One region of the Rhizobium sp. S163 genome, then DNA from elsewhere that is predicted to be linked to it. Evidence: riboswitches for the same ligand, from Rfam matches in the RefSeq annotation. Region 1 holds a riboswitch; each other region holds the start of a gene.
The links. Region 1 has a riboswitch for thiamine pyrophosphate ahead of thiC (phosphomethylpyrimidine synthase ThiC). Riboswitches for the same ligand answer to the same signal wherever they lie in the genome.

Region 1 (5,764 bases):
GAAGCGGATACGGGTGACGTTGATACCCGAGGTGATTGCTGCATGCGGGTTGCCGCCGACGGCATAGATGTAACGGCCAAAGCGCGTGCGCGTCAGGACCCACCAGGACACAATGAAGACGACGGCAAGGATGACCACCGGCATCGGCACACCGAGAATGTTCCCGGTGCCAATCCAGCGGAATTCCGGGATCAGCGCCGGCACAGGCTTTCCACCGCCGTAGATCAGGGTCATGCCGCGTGCTGCCGACAGCATGCCGAGCGTGGCAACGAAGGCGGGGACGGCGAAGCGGGAAACGATGAAGCCTACGATGGCGCCACAGGCCAGGCCCACGCCGATACCGACCAGCAAAGCGACCGCTGCAGGATAAGGCGCACCCGCAATACCGGCTGTTGCCGAGGTCGTGACGAAGCTGGCGCTGACGATGCCGGCGAGCGCCACGACCGATCCGACCGACAGATCGATGCCGCGCGTCAGGATGACGAAAGTCATGCCGATCGCGAGAACACCGTTGATCGACGTCTGCAACAGCACGTTCGAGATATTGCCGGCCGTGAGGAAGTACTCGTTGGAAAACGATAGGATCACAGACAGAAGCAGGAAGGCGAGAAAGATGCCGTATTCCTGAATGAGCAGCCTGCGGCGATCCGAGTTGAACCAGCCCGTCGTTGGTTTGTTATCTGTAAGGGACACTGTTTCTGACCTCTTCCCATGCCGATCCGTATTGAGAAATTCGCGGTGTGCCGATCACGTCGACAGATGCACCAGCGCCTGCGCGTCGGTCTCCGACCGCGGATAGACGCCCGCCGAGCGACCGTTGCGCATGACGAGGATGCGGTCGGACATGCCGAGCACCTCGTCTATCTCCGATGAAATCATCACCACCGTGCCTCCCGCGGCCGCGAATTCGCAGATGATGCGATAGATCTCGCGCTTGGCGCCGACGTCGACTCCTCGTGTCGGTTCGTCCAAAAGCAGCACCTTCGGATTGCGCAGGAACCACTTGCCGAGAACGACCTTCTGCTGGTTGCCGCCGGATAGTCCCGAGACCGCCATGGTGTCGCGTGCGGTCTTGATACCGAAGCGTTCGATCATCTTCTGGCTGGCAGCCTGCTCCTGGCCGCGACGCATGATGAAGCCCGGGCTGAATTCCGGCAGGCTGGCGAGCGCGATGTTGCCCCTAACGCTGTCAACGAGGTTGAGGCCCGTCAGCTTGCGATCCTCGGTGACAAAGGCAAGCCCGTGCTCCATCGCGTCGACCGGCTTGCTGACGGTGATCGCCTTGCCATCAAGCTTGATCTCACCCTTGTCCATCCGGTCGAGACCGAACAGACAATTGAAGATCTCAGAACGGCCGGAGCCCATCAGCCCATAGATACCGAAGATTTCGCCTTTCTTGACGGAGAAGGACACATCTTCGACCTTGCCCGTCGCGCTCAAACCCGTGACCTCAAGCCCGGTGACGTCAGTCGGCGTGTTTGTCTTGACATATTCTTCGCCGAGTTCACGGCCGACGATCATGCGGATCAATTCAGGACGATCGATATCCGCAAGGTCGCCCGCACCAATATACAAACCATCACGGAACACGGTGTAGGCGTCGGCGATCTGGAAAATCTCGGACAGTCGGTGGGAGACGTAAACGACACCCTTTCCGGCAGTTTTCAATCGCTCGATGGTCTTGAAAAGCTGCTGCGCTTCCTTCTCGCCGATCGCCGACGTCGGCTCGTCCATGAAGATCACTTCTGCATCGTGGCTCAGTGCCTTGGCGATTTCGACCAGCTGGATCTGCGCAACAGACAGGTTCATCATGAATTGCGTCGGACGGATGTTGAACTCGAGTTGCTCGAGCAGCCGCTGCGCATTTTGGTTCATCGTCTTGAAGTCGATGCCGCCAAAGCGGCCTTTGGGCTCCCGACCGAGATAGATGTTTTCCGCAACCGTCATGTGCGGCACGGGGCTGAGCTCCTGCTCGATGATGGCGATGCCTGATGCCAAGGCGGCCGCCGGACCGGAAAACTCGACATCTGCGCCGCGGCGGCGGATCGATCCGGCGTCGCGCTTGTGAATGCCCATCAGGATCTTGAGGAAGGTCGATTTCCCTGCGCCATTGCCTCCACACAGTGCGTGCACGGATCCAGCTTTGAGCTGGAAACGTCCGTCACGCAGCGCTGCGACACCATTGAAGGACTTTTTCAGCCCCTCGACTTCAAGAAGATATTCCACCTCAGCTCCTCCATGCACCGGCCATCCCTGGGGTGGTCGATGGGTCACCGCTCCATCTCCATTGAAGCGATTTTTACAAGTGTCAATCACTGGTCGACAAATGTCAATCATGTAAATTGTCGGTTCACGAATTGCTTGTGGCCTTCGCTCTTCGTGTGCCGATAATGATGGCTGGTGGACGAAAAACGGCCGTCGTGCAAAGGAACGCCTTAGCCGAGATGACTAGGGCGACGTGCTGTTTGCGTGAATGAGGAAAGCAGTCCAATGCGGTTGATGCAGGCTATCAGGCAGCTAAATTCTCGGCATTCTTCCGGATCATCCCAGTGAAGGGCTTGGTTTTCAATTTCGAGCGTCGCAGCGAAGACAGCCCGACATGGCCGCGATGGAGATCGGGGCACTGTGCCCCGTATAGTCGAGGTTTTTTAGGAAGTAGGTCGGCACATCGCCTTCAGTACAGCGGGAAGCCAAGCTCAGTGGAATCCCGCTTATCAGCTCTTAGCCCTGAAGGTATAGCGCATAACGCGTGTGCCGGCGCTCTCCGGTGCGTGTGAAGGCGCCGATCTCCACGAGTTGCTGGAGATCACGTGTCGCTGTTGCGCGCGAGATTCCGGTGATCGAAATGTAATTCTCGGCGCTTAGACCGCCTTTGAAACCAGCAATACCTTCCCGGAAAATGCGTGCGACAACCTTCTCCTGTCTCTCGTTGAATTTTCCTCGAAACCGATCGTAGAACTTTGTCTTGCGAATGAAGAAAGCTGTTCGATCGATCGTTGCTTGCTGGGCTTCAAGGATCGTCTGGGAAAAATAGGCCATCCAACCGTCGATATCGAGCGACCGCTGGTGACGCTCGAGTGCCAGGTAGTATGCTTTCCGGTTGATCTCGATTGTGAAAGCAAGCGAAATGAGGCTTGGCTGTCCCACGTTTTGGGCGAGAGACTTCTCGGCGAGTGCACGCCCAATCCTGCCGTTGCCATCCTCGAAGGGATGTATGCTCTCAAAATAAAGATGACCGATGGCTGCGCGCGTCAATGCCGGCAGTTGAAATGGCCCATTCGGTCGCGATTGGTTGAACCACGTGATGAATTGATCCATCTCCCGTACAACCCGCAAAGACGCAGGCGCCTCGAAGTGGATCGTCGGTTTATCCAGTCGACCCGACACGATCTGCATCGCGTCTTCGTGTCGGCGATACCCGCCGATCGTGTCCAGATGTCGATTTCCTGCCATAAGCATCGAGTGCCAGTTGAAAAGCTCCTCGTGGAACAGCGTTCGGTCCCAATTTCTATAAACATCTGCCATCATCTGTGCGATCCCCCGCTCTTGAGGACGAACGGGGCGGTCATCGGTCGTCAGTCCGAACTGCCGACGAAGCGAAGACTGAACGCTCACGCGGTCAAGATATTCGCCTTCAATTTCAGAGGTCTTGATAGCCTCTTCGCTCAGCAGCTCTATGCGCAGCTGACTGCTGTCGTCGTTACTGAGATGTCGAACGGCCCCTATCAGCTCGCCAGAAGCTTGCAAAAATCTCTGCTCCAACGCGAGCATAGCGGAAGCATCATAGTTAAAATTCGGCCAGTCGGCGTGCTGCCAGTTCCACGGCATGAGTTATAGGCACCTTTTCTATAGCTCATAAATACCGACTTCTATGAGTTATTGCAATCAGTGCTATCGCTCATCCGAGATGGAACAGCATGCGACTAGAGCAAAGATCCATGACGAAACGTGACTGGCGACAGTCGACAATCCTTGATTGCTGCAGTCAAAAAATCACAGCGATGTGCGGATTGGTTGTGACCCGCCACCAACAGGCTTGGCGATGCCGCAACCAAATGAATTCTGAGGGCTTCGGTGACGCCCTATGATTGGAGCGCCACCGGTGCCTGTGGCGACTAACGTCAAAAAACCTCACGTGCCCGGCTCTTCCTGCCTGGTACGGTGTTCGCCGCTAAAGCTGGAAGCGGTAGGGAGTCTTGTGTCGTCTGCTCTCTTCACAAACGTCCATAAAGCTTTTGCGCTTGACGAAACCGCTTGGGCCGCAATACCCTCGACCCATTCACCAGGGGTGTCCCGACAAGGGGCTGAGATTCTGCTATCGCGCGCAGTGACCCGTTGAACCTGATCCAGTTCATACTGGCGTAGGGACGGTGCAAGCGCTCGAGGCTCTGGATTTCCGCGTGGAATCCGTGCCCGCGTCTTTTCATCATTCCGGCTGAGGACTGGGTCTCCAAACGAAAACTTGGAGCCTCAAACCATGAATATCGCCGCAAAGACCATCACCCCCACAGTTACCACCGGCCCGCTTCCGGCTTCCCGAAAGATCTACATTCCGGGCAGCATCCACCCCGGTATCCGCGTTCCCATGCGCGAGATCAGCTTGCACCTCACCTCCGGAGAGCCGCCGGTCACGGTCTACGATTCCTCCGGGATCTACACTGTTGAAGGCGCCGACATCAGCATCGAACGCGGCCTGCCTGCGCTGCGCCGCGACTGGGTTGTCGCCCGCGGCGACGTGGCGGCCTATGACGGAAGACTGGTGCGCCCCGAAGACAACGGCTTTGCCAGCGGCGAGCGCCTGACACCCGAATTCCCGGGCAAGCGCCAGCCGCTGCGCGCCACTGAGGGGAAGGCGGTGACCCAGCTCGCCTATGCCCGCGCCGGCATCATCACGCCCGAAATGGAATTCATCGCCATCCGCGAAAACCTCGGCCGCAAGATCAAAGCTGAGGCCATGATCCGTGACGGCGAGAGCTTCGGAGCCCATGTTCCCGATCACGTCACCCCCGAGTTCGTCCGCCAGGAAGTGGCAGCAGGGCGCGCCATCATTCCCGCCAACATCAACCACCCGGAAGCCGAGCCGATGATCATCGGCCGTAATTTCCTGGTGAAGATCAACGCCAATATCGGTAACTCCGCCGTCACCTCCTCGATGGCCGAAGAGGTCGAGAAGATGGTCTGGGCCGCGCGCTGGGGCGCCGATACGGTCATGGATCTGTCCACCGGCCGCAACATCCACAACATCCGAGAATGGATCATCCGCAACTCGCCGCTGCCGATCGGTACCGTGCCGCTCTACCAGGCGCTGGAAAAAGTGGAGGGCATTGCCGAGAACCTGACCTGGGAGGTCTATCGCGACACGCTGATCGAGCAGGCCGAACAGGGCGTCGATTACTTCACCATCCATGCCGGCGTACGACTTCACTACATCCCTTTGACCGTCAACCGTGTCACCGGCATCGTTTCGCGCGGCGGCTCGATCATGGCCAAGTGGTGTCTTCATCACCATCGCGAGAGCTTCCTTTATGAGCACTTTGAGGAGATCTGCGACATCTGCCGCGCCTATGACGTATCCTTTTCGCTTGGTGACGGCCTGCGCCCCGGCTCGATCGCCGATGCCAACGACGCCGCGCAATTCGCCGAGCTGGAAACGCTGGGCGAATTGACGAAGATCGCCTGGGCGAAGGATTGCCAGGTCATGATCGAGGGCCCAGGCCACGTGCCGATGCACAAGATCAAGGAAAACATGGACAAGCAGCTGGCC
Region 2 (5,764 bases), on a different contig from region 1:
AGCGCCGGATGGATGCCGAGCCCGATATTGGTGAAGACATCGAGATGCGCAAAGAGGTTGTTGTCCTGAAACACCAGCGACACGGGCCGCTCCGCCGGATGCTGATGGCCGATATTCTTCCCGTCAAACAGGATCTGACCTGCATCCGCCGTGTCAAAACCGGCCAGCAGATTGAGGAAGGTCGACTTGCCCGCGCCCGATGCGCCGGTGACGCCAATGACGGCGCCCTCAGGCAGCGCGCAATCGAACAGGAATGAATTCTGGCCCAGCCGCAGCGTCACGCCGCGCATCTCGATGGCATCAGTCATGCGATAGCGCCTCCCGCTTCGGTTCATCCGCCAGCCCCGAGCCCATCGTGCCCGAAATCGTCAATAGCAGGCAGATCACGCCGAGGATCAGCGCCAGCCCATCCGCATCATTGGTGCGATAGCTCCCGAGGCTGGAATAGACCAGCCATGGCAGCGTCACGAAACTATCCGAACCGAACAGCGCGACGGCACCGAGATCGCCCAGCGACAGCGCCATGGCGAAGGAGAGCGCCGTCAGCACCGGCTTGCGCAGATCCGGCCACGAAATCAGCCGCAGCTTGGCGAGGCCGGAGATGCCGAGGCTCGCGCTCAGCCGCTGCGTACGGCGCTGGTGGATTGCATAGGCCGGCTCCAGCACCCTGACGACAAAGGGCATCGCCATCAGCGCGTTGATGGCGACGACGAGCACCGGCGCCACGACATTGACGTCACCGACATCACGCGCCGCTAGGAACCAACCCGTGGCGAGAACGATGGGCGGGAAGAGCAGCACGAGGGACGAGGCCGCACCCATGGCGGCAAGGAAGGACCCCGCGCCGCGCCGTGCTCTCTTCTCAAGCGAAAGCGTATGGCGCGCACGCACAAGCGGCATCGACAGAATGAGCGACAGCAGGGCCGACGAGAGCGCCATCACGCCGCTGGTGGCAAGCGCCCTCCAGAAGATCGCTTCGCCGACGAGCTTCACTAGATCGGCGCGCAGGCCGGCGATGACGACGAAAAGCAGCGGCAGGCCGAGAAACAGCACCGCCAGCGTGAGAAGCGCGCGATCGGCGATCCATGCACCGAACAGCGTGCCATCGGGCCGCCGGATCGTGCGGCCCGCCGTCAGCCCCGCATCTCCTGATGCCGGCAGCAGCGACAGAATGCCGAGCACCACGGCCGTCAGCGCGATCTGCAGCAGGGACAAGCCCACGGCGCGGCCGGGATCGAAATCGAAGCGCAGCGACTGGTAGATCGCCACCTCGATCGTGGTCGCCGCCGGTCCGCCGCCGAGCATCAGCACCAGCGTGAAGCTGGTGGCGCAGAGCATGAAGATCAGCCCCGCCACGCCCGGTATGACGGAGCGCAGCACCGGCCACTCGATGAAGCGGAAGACGGAAACCGGCCGCATGCCGAGGCCGCTCGCCACCAGCCAGTATTCGCCCGGCACCCGCTCCAGCGCCGCCAGCATCAGCCGGCAGGCGAGCGGCAGGTTGAAGAACACATGCGCGAGCAGAATGCCCGACAGCCCATAGATGCTGACGGGTTGATCGATCCCCGCCCATGACAGCATCGTGTTGACGACGCCCTGCCGGCCCCAGATACCGATCAGGCCGAGCGCGCCGATCAGCACCGGCAGCCCCATCGGCACCGCCATGAGCCGGATGATCCAGATGCGACCGACAAATCGCGGCTGCCGCGCCAGCGCCCGTGCGACCGGAATGGCCAGCACGACAGACAGCAGCGTCGAAAGCGCCGCCTGCAGAAGCGTGAAGCGCAGAACGCGCAGGATGTATGGATCGGAAACGATCGCGCCGACGGGCATGCCATCGGTGGAGATCAGCAGGGACAGCGTCGCGACCGTCACGAAGACGATGATCGCGGCGAGGCTAAGCGCCCCGCCAGCCAGCGCGTATCGTCTTTCGGACGGCGCAAGAAGCATCAATTCATGCTCATGGCGGCCAGCCACTCGTCGATCCAGGCCTTGCGGTTCTTGGCAACCTCATCCGAGCTCATTAGGAAGGTCTTCGACGGATTGACAAGCTTGCCGAAAGCATCCGGCAGCGGTTCCGAGGTCTTCGACACCGGCATCATCCAGTTGTTGGTCGGGATCGTGTCCTGGAAGCCTGATGTCACCATGAACTTCAGGAAGTCCTGCGCCAGCGCCTTGTCCGGCGCATTCTTCAGGAGGCCGGCAACCTCGATCTGGATGTAATGCCCTTCGGAGAATGCCGCTGCCTGGTAACGATCGGTGTTTTCCGAAACCATGTGATAGGCGGGCGACGTCGTATAGGAGAGCACCATCGGCGCCTCGCCCTTGGTGAACAGGCCATAGGCCTCCGACCAGCCCGGCGTCACCGTCAGCACGCGTTTCTTGAGCTTGGCCCAGGCTTCCGGCGCCTGGTCGCCATAGACCGACTTGACCCAGAGCAGCAGGCCGAGGCCCGGCGTAGAGGTGCGGGGATCCTCGATAACGATCTTCTGCGCGGGATCGCCGTCTACCAGTTCCTTCAAGCTCGCCGGCGGCGTCTTGATTGTCTGCGTGTCGTAGATCACGGCGAAATGGCCGTAGTCATAGGGCACGAAGACATCATCCTTGAAGCCGCCGGGGACCTTTAGCGCGCTGGTATCGACGCCGCTTGCATCGAACAAGCCGGTGGCCTTGGCTTCCGTGATGAGGTTCGTGTCGAGGCCGAGCACGACATCGGCCTTGGTGCCGGCACCTTCGAGCTTCAGACGCGACAGCAGTGCCACGCCATCCGCGACGCTGACGAAGTTGACCGTGCAGCCGCAGGTCTTCTCGAACGCGGCCTTTACCTTGGGACCGGGACCCCATTCGGAAGTGAAGCTCTCATAGGTGTAGATGGTGAGCGTCTTGTCGGCGGCGTGTACTGCCGTTGCCGAAAAGCCCGCCAACAGCATGGCAGCGCCGAGCGCATAGGTCTTGAAATGGGTCATGACACCTCTCCTCTAGGTTCATTGAAGGGGAAAAGGGCGGTGCCTGGTGTCACGCGTCTAATCCCTCCGCCGGTGTTAGCCGGATCAGGTTCCGCGGGTTGGCTTTTGCAAGCCTCTCAGCCAAGCATCCTGAAGATACGAGGCACCCCGTTAGAGCGTCGCAAGGTGTATATCCGTAGCCGGCGTCTGGCAAGAGCGGACGTCGGCCAGGGTTCGTCAGGCAGATTCGTCGGCTATTCGGCGGCCGCTTTTGCGGGCGCCGCACCGGTGCGCGGCAATTGCACCGGCTTCAGCATCAGTGCCGCGAGCAGGCCGATGAAGGCAATGAGACACGAGGTCAGGAACAATGGCACGAAGGCGCTGGCATAGGCATCTGCCACCGCCTGGCGCGCGGCTTCCGGCAAGGCCGCCATCATCTTCGGCGTCAGCTGCTCGATATTCTCAACGCCGGGGATGGACGCTCCCGTCCGACCGAGCTGCGAGCCGATGATCGCGCCGTAGATGGAGATGGCGATCGAGGCTCCGCCCATGCGCGACAGCGTTACCGATCCGGTCGCCGCCCCGACATCGCGGGCAGGCGCCGCGTTCTGCACGCCGATGATCGGCACCTGCTGCGCGAGGCCGATACCGATGCCGTGCACCGCCATGATCGCGCCGATGATCAGCACGGGTGTTCCGGCATGCACCTGCGACAGCAGCGCGAAGGCGACAGTGCCGAAGGAGAGGCTGGCGACGGCGAACGGCTTGTAGCGTCCCGTCGCCGAAATGAACCGCCCGGCCGACAGCGAGCCGCATACGATGCCGCCGGTGAGCAGAATGAAGAGCGCACCGGCCGCCGATGGCGACAGGCCTGTGGTCGTCTGCAGGAACAGTGCGAAGTAGTTGACCATGCCGATACCGATCGCGCCGCTCATGACCGACATGACCAAGAGCAGGCCGAATGTCGGGTTACGAAACAGCGACAACGGAACGATCGGCTCAGCGGCGCGCCGCTCCACCAGCACCCAGGCAATGGCGCAGACGATGCCGAGCGCGATGATCGCAAGATTGCCCGGCGCGACCAGCGAGCCGAAAAGCTGGCTGCCATCGGCGGCAAGCACGATGCAGCTTGTGGTCATCGCCAAGAGCAGCGCGCCGGCGTAATCGATCTTCGGGCGGCGGTTCGGCTTGCGATAGGGCAGCATGAAGGCCAGCCCGGCGATCACGATCGCGCCGATCGGCACATTGACGAGAAAGATCGAGCGCCAGCCGAACAGATCGCTCATCGCGCCGCCGAGGACAGGACCAATGGCGCCGGATGCCATCAGCACAAGGCTGGAATAGCTCTGGTATTTCGCCCGCTCGCGCGGCTCGAAGAGATCCGCATTGACGGCGAAGATCGACACCATGATGCCGCCGCCGCCGAGCCCCTGCAGCACGCGCGCCGCGATGAGCGTATCCATCGACACGGCCAAGCCGCACAGCGTCGAGCCCACGGTGAAGATGATGATCGCCGCCATCATCACGTATTTGCGCCCGAAGAGATCTCCCAGCTTGCCGTAGAGCGGCATGACGGCGCTGACGGCAAGGAGATAGGCCGAGCCGATCCAGCCGAACCGCTCGATCTGCCCGAACTCGCCGACGATGGTGGGAAGCGCGGTGGCGACGATCTGGTTGTCGAGCGTGGCCATGAAAAGCGCGGCCATCAGGAAAAGAAAGAGAATGAGCCGGCGACGGGGATCCGTGACCAGGGGCTGCACGGCAACTTGCATGTTCATCGGGTGATCTTTCAGGGTTTCGTCGCATTTATGTGCTATCAGCATATAAATGTCAATGTCACATAAATGACATCGGCATGTTTTCTTGCGCGACAGTTCCTGCTATCGTCCCACACATGAATGACACCGCAGAAGAAACCCGCGAGCCGGACGCCGCGATTGAGGACATCGTGCATATCGGGCAAAGCATGACCCGTATGCGGATGATAACGGGGCGGCGCCTCATCGCCCGCCTCGCCATCGCCAAGGTGGCGCCGGATATCGAGCTCTCGCATCTCGACGTGCTCGATGCCGTCATGCGCGCCTCCGAACAGGGAGAGGTCACTGTCGGCACCATAGCCGAGGCCATGCGCATCGACCCCTCGCGCGCCAGCCGCATCGTCGCCGATATGGTGGGCAGAAACGTCCTGCAGCGCGCCGCCTCGCAGCAGGATGCAAGGCGCATCCTCGTGGAGGTCACGCCTTTCGGTCAGCGGCTCCTGCAGGAACTGAAGGCCCAGAAGCTCGCCATTATCAAGGACGTGATTGCCGATTGGTCGGCGGAAGAGGCGGAAGCCTTCGCCGGGCTGTTCGACAAGTTCATGGGTGGTTTCGAGCGCGTGTTCGCCGTCAAGGACAAGAACCTGCCACCTGCGCCAAGCCTGTCAAAATAAGCGCACGAATTGATCTGAATCAATCTATTGATTGGCGTCATTTCCTAAAGCTCTGCTGGACGTAAAATTCAGGAGAGAATCAGTGAACCCCCGCCATTTCAAACTCAAAGCCATTTTTGCTGCCGCCGCCCTCGCCAGCGCCGCATTTCCGGCTATGTCCGCCGACCTGACCCAGCCGACCGCGGCTCAGGAAGCAACGCAGGGCCCGAGCCCCTGGATGATCCGCCTGCGCGCGCTAGGCGTTATCACCCAGGATTCCGGCTACGTTGGCGGCGTCGCGGGATCGGATCTCTCCTATTCGGACACCGTCGTTCCTGAATTCGACGTCACCTACTTCTTCACCGACAACATCGCCGCCGAACTCATTCTCGGCACGACCTTCGCCAAC
Region 3 (5,764 bases), on a different contig from region 1:
ATATCTACAAGATCGACGCTCGGATCGAACACTGCTCGCAGGGAACGCCGCTGGTCATCGTCGACGGCGCGATCTGATCGGTTAGCTCTGTCTAGACTGCAGCCTTCGCTGCGCCAAAGACCTTGGCGCGACGGACGGTGACGAAACCGCGGTCACCCGCCTTGACGGCACGCTCGGGCTCGACATCGAATTCGAGCTGAGCGCCACTTTCAGTGCTCGCCAGAATGCGGCGACCATCCGGCCGGTCGAGCACACGGTCGACGCTGGCGCCGATGCCGGGACCGTCCCCTGACCAATCGAGATCGGCCGGGCGCGCATAGATCTCGCCGGTGCCATCGGCAATACCGGGTGCCGCGACCGAAGCGCCACCGGTATAGGCGACGCCGGAGCGGATTTCGGCCGGCAACACGTTGGCATCACCCAGAAACTTCATCACGAAGGCCGATTGCGGATCACGGCAGACCTGCTCGGGCGTGCCCTCCTGAACGATCTTGCCGTCTTTCAGGATGACGACGCGGTCTGCAAGATCGAGCGCCTCTTCCTGGTCGTGGGTCACGAAGATGGTGGTGATGCCGAGCTCGTGGTGGATCTCGCGCAGCCAGCGGCGCAGGTCGTGACGCACATTGGCGTCAAGCGCACCGAACGGCTCGTCCAGAAGCAGCACTTTCGGATCGACCGAGAGCGCACGGGCCAGCGCCACGCGCTGGCGTTGACCGCCCGATATCTGCGCCGGGAACCGGTCGCCCAGCCCCTCAAGCCGCACGAGGCGGAGCAGTTCGGTGACGCGCGCTACGATCGCGGCCTTGTCGCGCTCGACCTTCGACACCTTCATGCCGAAGGCAATGTTTTCGGCGACCGTCATGTGCGGGAAAAGCGCATAGTGCTGGAAGACGAAGCCGACGCCGCGATCGCGCACCGGAATGTCGGTCGCATCCTGATCGCCGAAGAATATCTGGCCGCCATCCGAATATTCGAGGCCGGCGACCATGCGCAGGATCGTGGTCTTGCCGGAACCCGATGGCCCCAGCAACGCGAGAAGTTCGCCGCTGCGAATATCCAGCGAGACGTCGCGCACGGCGCGGAACGTGTCGAAGGTTTTGACGACGTGGTCGAGGCGGATCTTCATGAGTTTATCTCTGCTGGCTGGGCAACGAGGACAGGACGCGCGGCGGGCTTGGCGCTGCTGGAGCGGCGGCCGGCTCCCTGGCGCTCGAGCGCCACCTTGGCGATGATGGTGAAGATGGCGATAACCGCCAGGATCGAGGCGGCGGCGAAGGCGCCGGTTGCCTGATAATCGTGATAAAGCAGCTCAATGTGCAGCGGCAGCGTATTCGTCTGGCCGCGGATATTGCCCGAGACCACCGAGACGGCGCCGAACTCGCCCATCACGCGCGCATTGCAAAGCACCACACCGTAGAGCATCGCCCATTTGATATTCGGCAGCGTGACCGAGAAGAACGTGCGCCAACCGGACGCACCGAGTGACGTCGCCGCTTCTTCGAGATCGCGCCCTTGCGCCTGCATCAGCGGTATGAGTTCGCGCGCGACGAATGGCGCGGTCACGAACATCGAGGCGAGCACGATGCCTGGGATCGCGAACAGGATCTTGATGTCATAGGCCTCAAGCGTCGGCCCGAAGATGCCCTGCAGCCCGTAGACGAAGAGATAGGCAACGCCGGCGACGATGGGCGATACGGAGAACGGCACCTCGATCAGCACGAGCAGGAAGCGCTTGCCCCAGAAATCGAATTTGGTGATCGACCATGCGGCCGCGACGCCGAACGCCGTGTTGATGGGCACCGCGATCAGCGCGGTCAGCACCGTCAGCATGATCGCATGCAGCGTATCGGGATGACTGATTGTGGCGCTGTAGACCTGCCAGCCCTTGGCGAAGGCTTCGACGCCGATGATGACGAGCGGCGCCAGGATGAGGAACGCGCCGATGATCAGCACAAGGCTGATCAAGGTGCGCCTGACGATCGGCTGATCGCCGACGCGCGGCGGTTTGCGGCGGGTGGGAATGCTCATGATCAGTTCCTCACCGTATATCGCAGCGCCCGCGCCTGCATCCAGTTGGTCAGCGCCAGCATGACGAAGGCCGTCAGCAACAGGACGGAGGCGATCGCCGCGGCCGCCTGATAGTCGTACTCCTCGAGCCGGATGAAGACGAGAAGTGCGGTGATCTCCGTGGACATCGGCTGGTTGCCGGCGATGAAGATGATGGCGCCAAATTCGCCGAGCGAGCGGGCGAAGGACAAGGACACGCCGGCGAGCAGCGCCGGCGTCAACAGCGGCAGCATGACCTTGCGGAAGATCGTCCAGTCCGAACCACCCAGCGACTGCGCAGCCTCTTCGTAAGCGGGGTCGAGATCTTCCAGAACCGGCTGCACGGTACGGACGATGAAAGGAAGGCTGGTAAAGCACATGGCGACCATGATGCCGATCGGCGTATAGGCAACCTTGATGCCGATGCCTTCAAGCACGGATCCGAACCAGCCGTTCGCCGCAAACAGCGTTGTCAACGCGATACCGGCCACTGCGGTCGGCAGTGCGAATGGCAGATCGACCATCGCATCGACAAGCCGCCAGCCGGGAAAGCGATAGCGCGTCAGCACCCAGGCAAGCGCGAAGCCGAAAAACAAGTTGAAGATCGTGGCGCCGAGCGCGGAAAACACCGTCACCCGGTAGCTGGCCAGCGCGCGCGAGGATGACACGATGCGCCAGTAGTCCTCTGGCCCAAGGCTTGCGGCCTTGAACACCAGGGCAGCCAGAGGCAAGACGACGATAAGGCCGACATAGAGAAGGGTCACACCCAGCGACAGGCGTAATCCGGGCAGGACATTGCGTCTCAAGCGGTCATTCCCTGTTTCATAAGTCCTGCTCTATAAGCACGATGACGAAAGTGGCCCGGCAGGCAAAGGCCAGCCGGGCCAAGCGATGTGATATCCAGTTAGTGCTTACCGGCTGCCATAAAGCTTGTCGAGAATTCCGCCGGAGGCGAAGTGTTCCTTCTGGATCTTTTCCCAGCCGCCGAACGTATCGTCGACATTTACGAGACGGATCGCTGGAAACTGATCTTTGAACTCGCCGATCACCTTCTCATCGCGAACGCGATGGCCGAACTGCGCGGCAATCCGCTGGCCTTCCTCGGTGTAGAGGAAGTCGAGATAGGACTTCGCAAGCGTCTCGGTGCCATGCTTGGCGGCGACCTTGTCGACCACAGCGACAGGAAACTCGGCAAGCAGGCTGACGGACGGGATCACGCCCTGAACCTTGTCGGAACCGTACTGCTTCTCGATGCCGCGCGTCTCCGCTTCGAAGGTGATCAAGACATCGCCGGTCTCGCGCTCGACGAAGGTCGTCGTGGACGCGCGGCCGCCGGTGTCGAAGACCGGCACGTTGTCGAAGATCTTGGTGATGTAGGCTTCGATCTTACCTTCGTCGCCCTTGTAGGCTTCCTTGGCCCAGGCATAGGCGGCGAGATAGGTGTAGCGCGCATTGCCCGATGTCTTGGGGTTCGGGAAGACCGCATGCACGTCGTCACGCGCTAGATCGTCCCAGTCCTTGATGTTCTTCGGGTTGCCGGCGCGCACCAGAAAGGATGGAAAGGAGTAGAATGGCGAAGCGTTGTTCGGGAAAGCCTTGGTCCAATCCTTGGAGACGAAACCGTTCTTTGCCAGGAAATCGATGTCCGTCGACTGGTTGAAGGTGACGACGTCGGCTTCCAGCCCTTCAATGATCGAGCGCGCCTGCTTGGAAGTGCCGGCATGCGATTGATCGATGGTCACACCGGGATGCTGCTTGATGAAGGCTTCGTTCTCGGAGGCGAAAAGCTCGCGCGAGACGTCATAGGATGCGTTCAGAAGCTTCGTAGGCTCTTCGGCACGGACCTGAACGGAAAAGAGGGCGGCAAGCGCTGTGCCGAGAATGAGAAGGCGTTTCATCTATCGCTCCGGTGTTTTGCTGTGCGGTGAAACTAATCGCAAGGCGACCTGATCGCGAGGAACCACCGCCCCCGGTTGCGGACCGGCTTAGAAATTCTGTCCTTTTTTCGCCATATTTCGCGTCGGTTTTACTTCATCGACGTTCCGCCCTTCTCGCGACGTTTTCCTAAGCCTCTGCCAATAAAACGCTTTTCGAGTATCGGGCACTTGAGCCTGCCGCATGACGATCGGCGGGGGGGGGCATGGCTCAACGGCCCAATACATAGCCCTTGCGCTCGGTCAGGCTTTGGCGTATCACCCCGGCATCACAGGGGTGCTCCGTAATGCCGGGGCTGAGATACGGTCGCATGATCGTGGACCCTCAAGCTGATCTGGATAATGCCAGCGGAGCGAGGTAGAGCGATGTTTTCCGGCGCGCAGATTTCACTATATCCCATGACCGACGATTTCGTCGGTGTCATCACCCATGCGCTTTCTGCGCTCGATCCCCATCGTGACAGACTGCGGATCGAGACGGACGACATTTCGACGCTGATCATCGGCACGCCCGACGTCGTCTTCGCCGCCATGCGCGATCTGTTTGCGGCAGCCGCCAGCAGCGGCAAGCATTGCGTCCTGCACGCGACCATTTCGCGCGGCTGCCCCGGCGAGCCTGACGATCCGATCTGCCAGACGCCCGAACTGACCGGCCCCATGGCGCCGCTTGATGAGCGCAAGGCCCGCGCACACCAGGCGGTCAAGGACGCGCCTGTTATCGGCCAGGAAACGGCCGCGCAGTTTTCGCTCTATACGCTCGGGATCGACGGCCACATGGACGAGATTTACGGCTGCATCGACTTCCTGAAGAATTCCGGTGTCTTCGAGAAATCGAAGAACTTCTGCACGAAGCTGCGCGGCGACACCGGTGCGGTTTTCGCGACCGTGCATGAGGCGCTGGTGCGGTTTGGCCCGCCGGCGGGCCATGTGACGATCGACCTTACCGTCGCGGCAAACAGCCCGTCCAAGCGCTAAGCGCCGACCCAGGCTCGCCCAAACGGTTGCTCCATGTCGATATCACGCCCGCCTTCACGGCAGGTCTTTCACGGCCTGCAACACAACATCCGCTCCGCTCTGAGCCGGGCCCTGCCGGCAATCGCGGCCGTCTGCCTTTTGGTGGCAGCTTGGGAGGCCTATGTCCGCCTGTCAGGCATCTCGCCCACGACCTTGCCCGCGCCGTCCCGCGTGCTTGCGCAGACCTTCCAGTCCCGGCAGGCCCTGTTCGACAATACGCTCCCGACATTGAGGGCCACGCTTGCCGGTTTCGGCTGCTCGCTTGCGGGCGCCTTCACCCTGTCGGTGCTGATCGACTTCTGCAAGTCCCTGCGTCGCGCACTGTTTCCGCTCTTCATCATCAGCCAGACGCTGCCGCTGGTCGCCATCGCGCCGTTGATCGTTCTGTGGTTCGGCTTCGGCCTGATGCCGAAGATCCTGCTGGTCGCGCTCGTTACCTTCTTCCCGATTCTGGTGGCGCTTTGCCAGGGCTATCAATCGACCGAGGACGAGCTGCAGCAACTGGTTGCCTCGATGGGCGCGCCGCGCTGGAAGCAGTTCCTGCTTACCCGCCTGCCGTCCGCCCTGCCCTTTTTCTTCGCTGGGCTGCGTATATCCATCACCTACGCCGTCGTCGGCGCGATCTTCGCGGAATACGCGGGTGCTGCCAAAGGGCTCGGCATCTACATGCTGAACGCCAAGAACAATTTCCGACCCGACCTGGTACTGGCCGCAGTGTTCGTCAGCGCCGCGCTGACCCTCACGCTGTTTTCCCTCACCGTCATCGCCGA

Region 2: linked by a shared signal. The riboswitch ahead of thiB (thiamine ABC transporter substrate binding subunit) and the one ahead of thiC (phosphomethylpyrimidine synthase ThiC) in region 1 are both predicted to bind thiamine pyrophosphate.
Region 3: linked by a shared signal. The riboswitch ahead of QTL96_RS10500 (YkoF family thiamine/hydroxymethylpyrimidine-binding protein) and the one ahead of thiC (phosphomethylpyrimidine synthase ThiC) in region 1 are both predicted to bind thiamine pyrophosphate.

Annotation. Positions count from the first base shown of each region.
Region 1 is NZ_JAUDSA010000007.1:177,256-183,019, forward strand. It holds gene QTL96_RS09490 (ABC transporter permease) at 1-693, opposite strand, end outside; gene QTL96_RS09495 (sugar ABC transporter ATP-binding protein) at 748-2,226, opposite strand; gene QTL96_RS09500 (Fic family protein) at 2,722-3,828, opposite strand; TPP riboswitch at 4,275-4,386, shown strand; gene thiC (phosphomethylpyrimidine synthase ThiC) at 4,478-5,764, shown strand, end outside.
Region 2 is NZ_JAUDSA010000038.1:288,855-294,618, forward strand. It holds gene QTL96_RS30350 (ATP-binding cassette domain-containing protein) at 1-308, opposite strand, end outside; gene thiP (thiamine/thiamine pyrophosphate ABC transporter permease ThiP) at 301-1,950, opposite strand; gene thiB (thiamine ABC transporter substrate binding subunit) at 1,950-2,930, opposite strand; TPP riboswitch at 3,011-3,126, opposite strand; gene QTL96_RS30365 (MDR family MFS transporter) at 3,200-4,723, opposite strand; gene QTL96_RS30370 (MarR family transcriptional regulator) at 4,840-5,376, shown strand; gene QTL96_RS30375 (OmpW family protein) at 5,459-5,764, shown strand, end outside.
Region 3 is NZ_JAUDSA010000012.1:112,742-118,505, forward strand. It holds gene QTL96_RS10475 (ABC transporter ATP-binding protein) at 1-77, shown strand, start outside; gene QTL96_RS10480 (sulfate/molybdate ABC transporter ATP-binding protein) at 92-1,126, opposite strand; gene cysW (sulfate ABC transporter permease subunit CysW) at 1,123-2,031, opposite strand; gene cysT (sulfate ABC transporter permease subunit CysT) at 2,031-2,852, opposite strand; gene cysP (thiosulfate ABC transporter substrate-binding protein CysP) at 2,958-3,944, opposite strand; TPP riboswitch at 4,244-4,354, shown strand; gene QTL96_RS10500 (YkoF family thiamine/hydroxymethylpyrimidine-binding protein) at 4,347-4,955, shown strand; gene QTL96_RS10505 (ABC transporter permease) at 4,989-5,764, shown strand, end outside.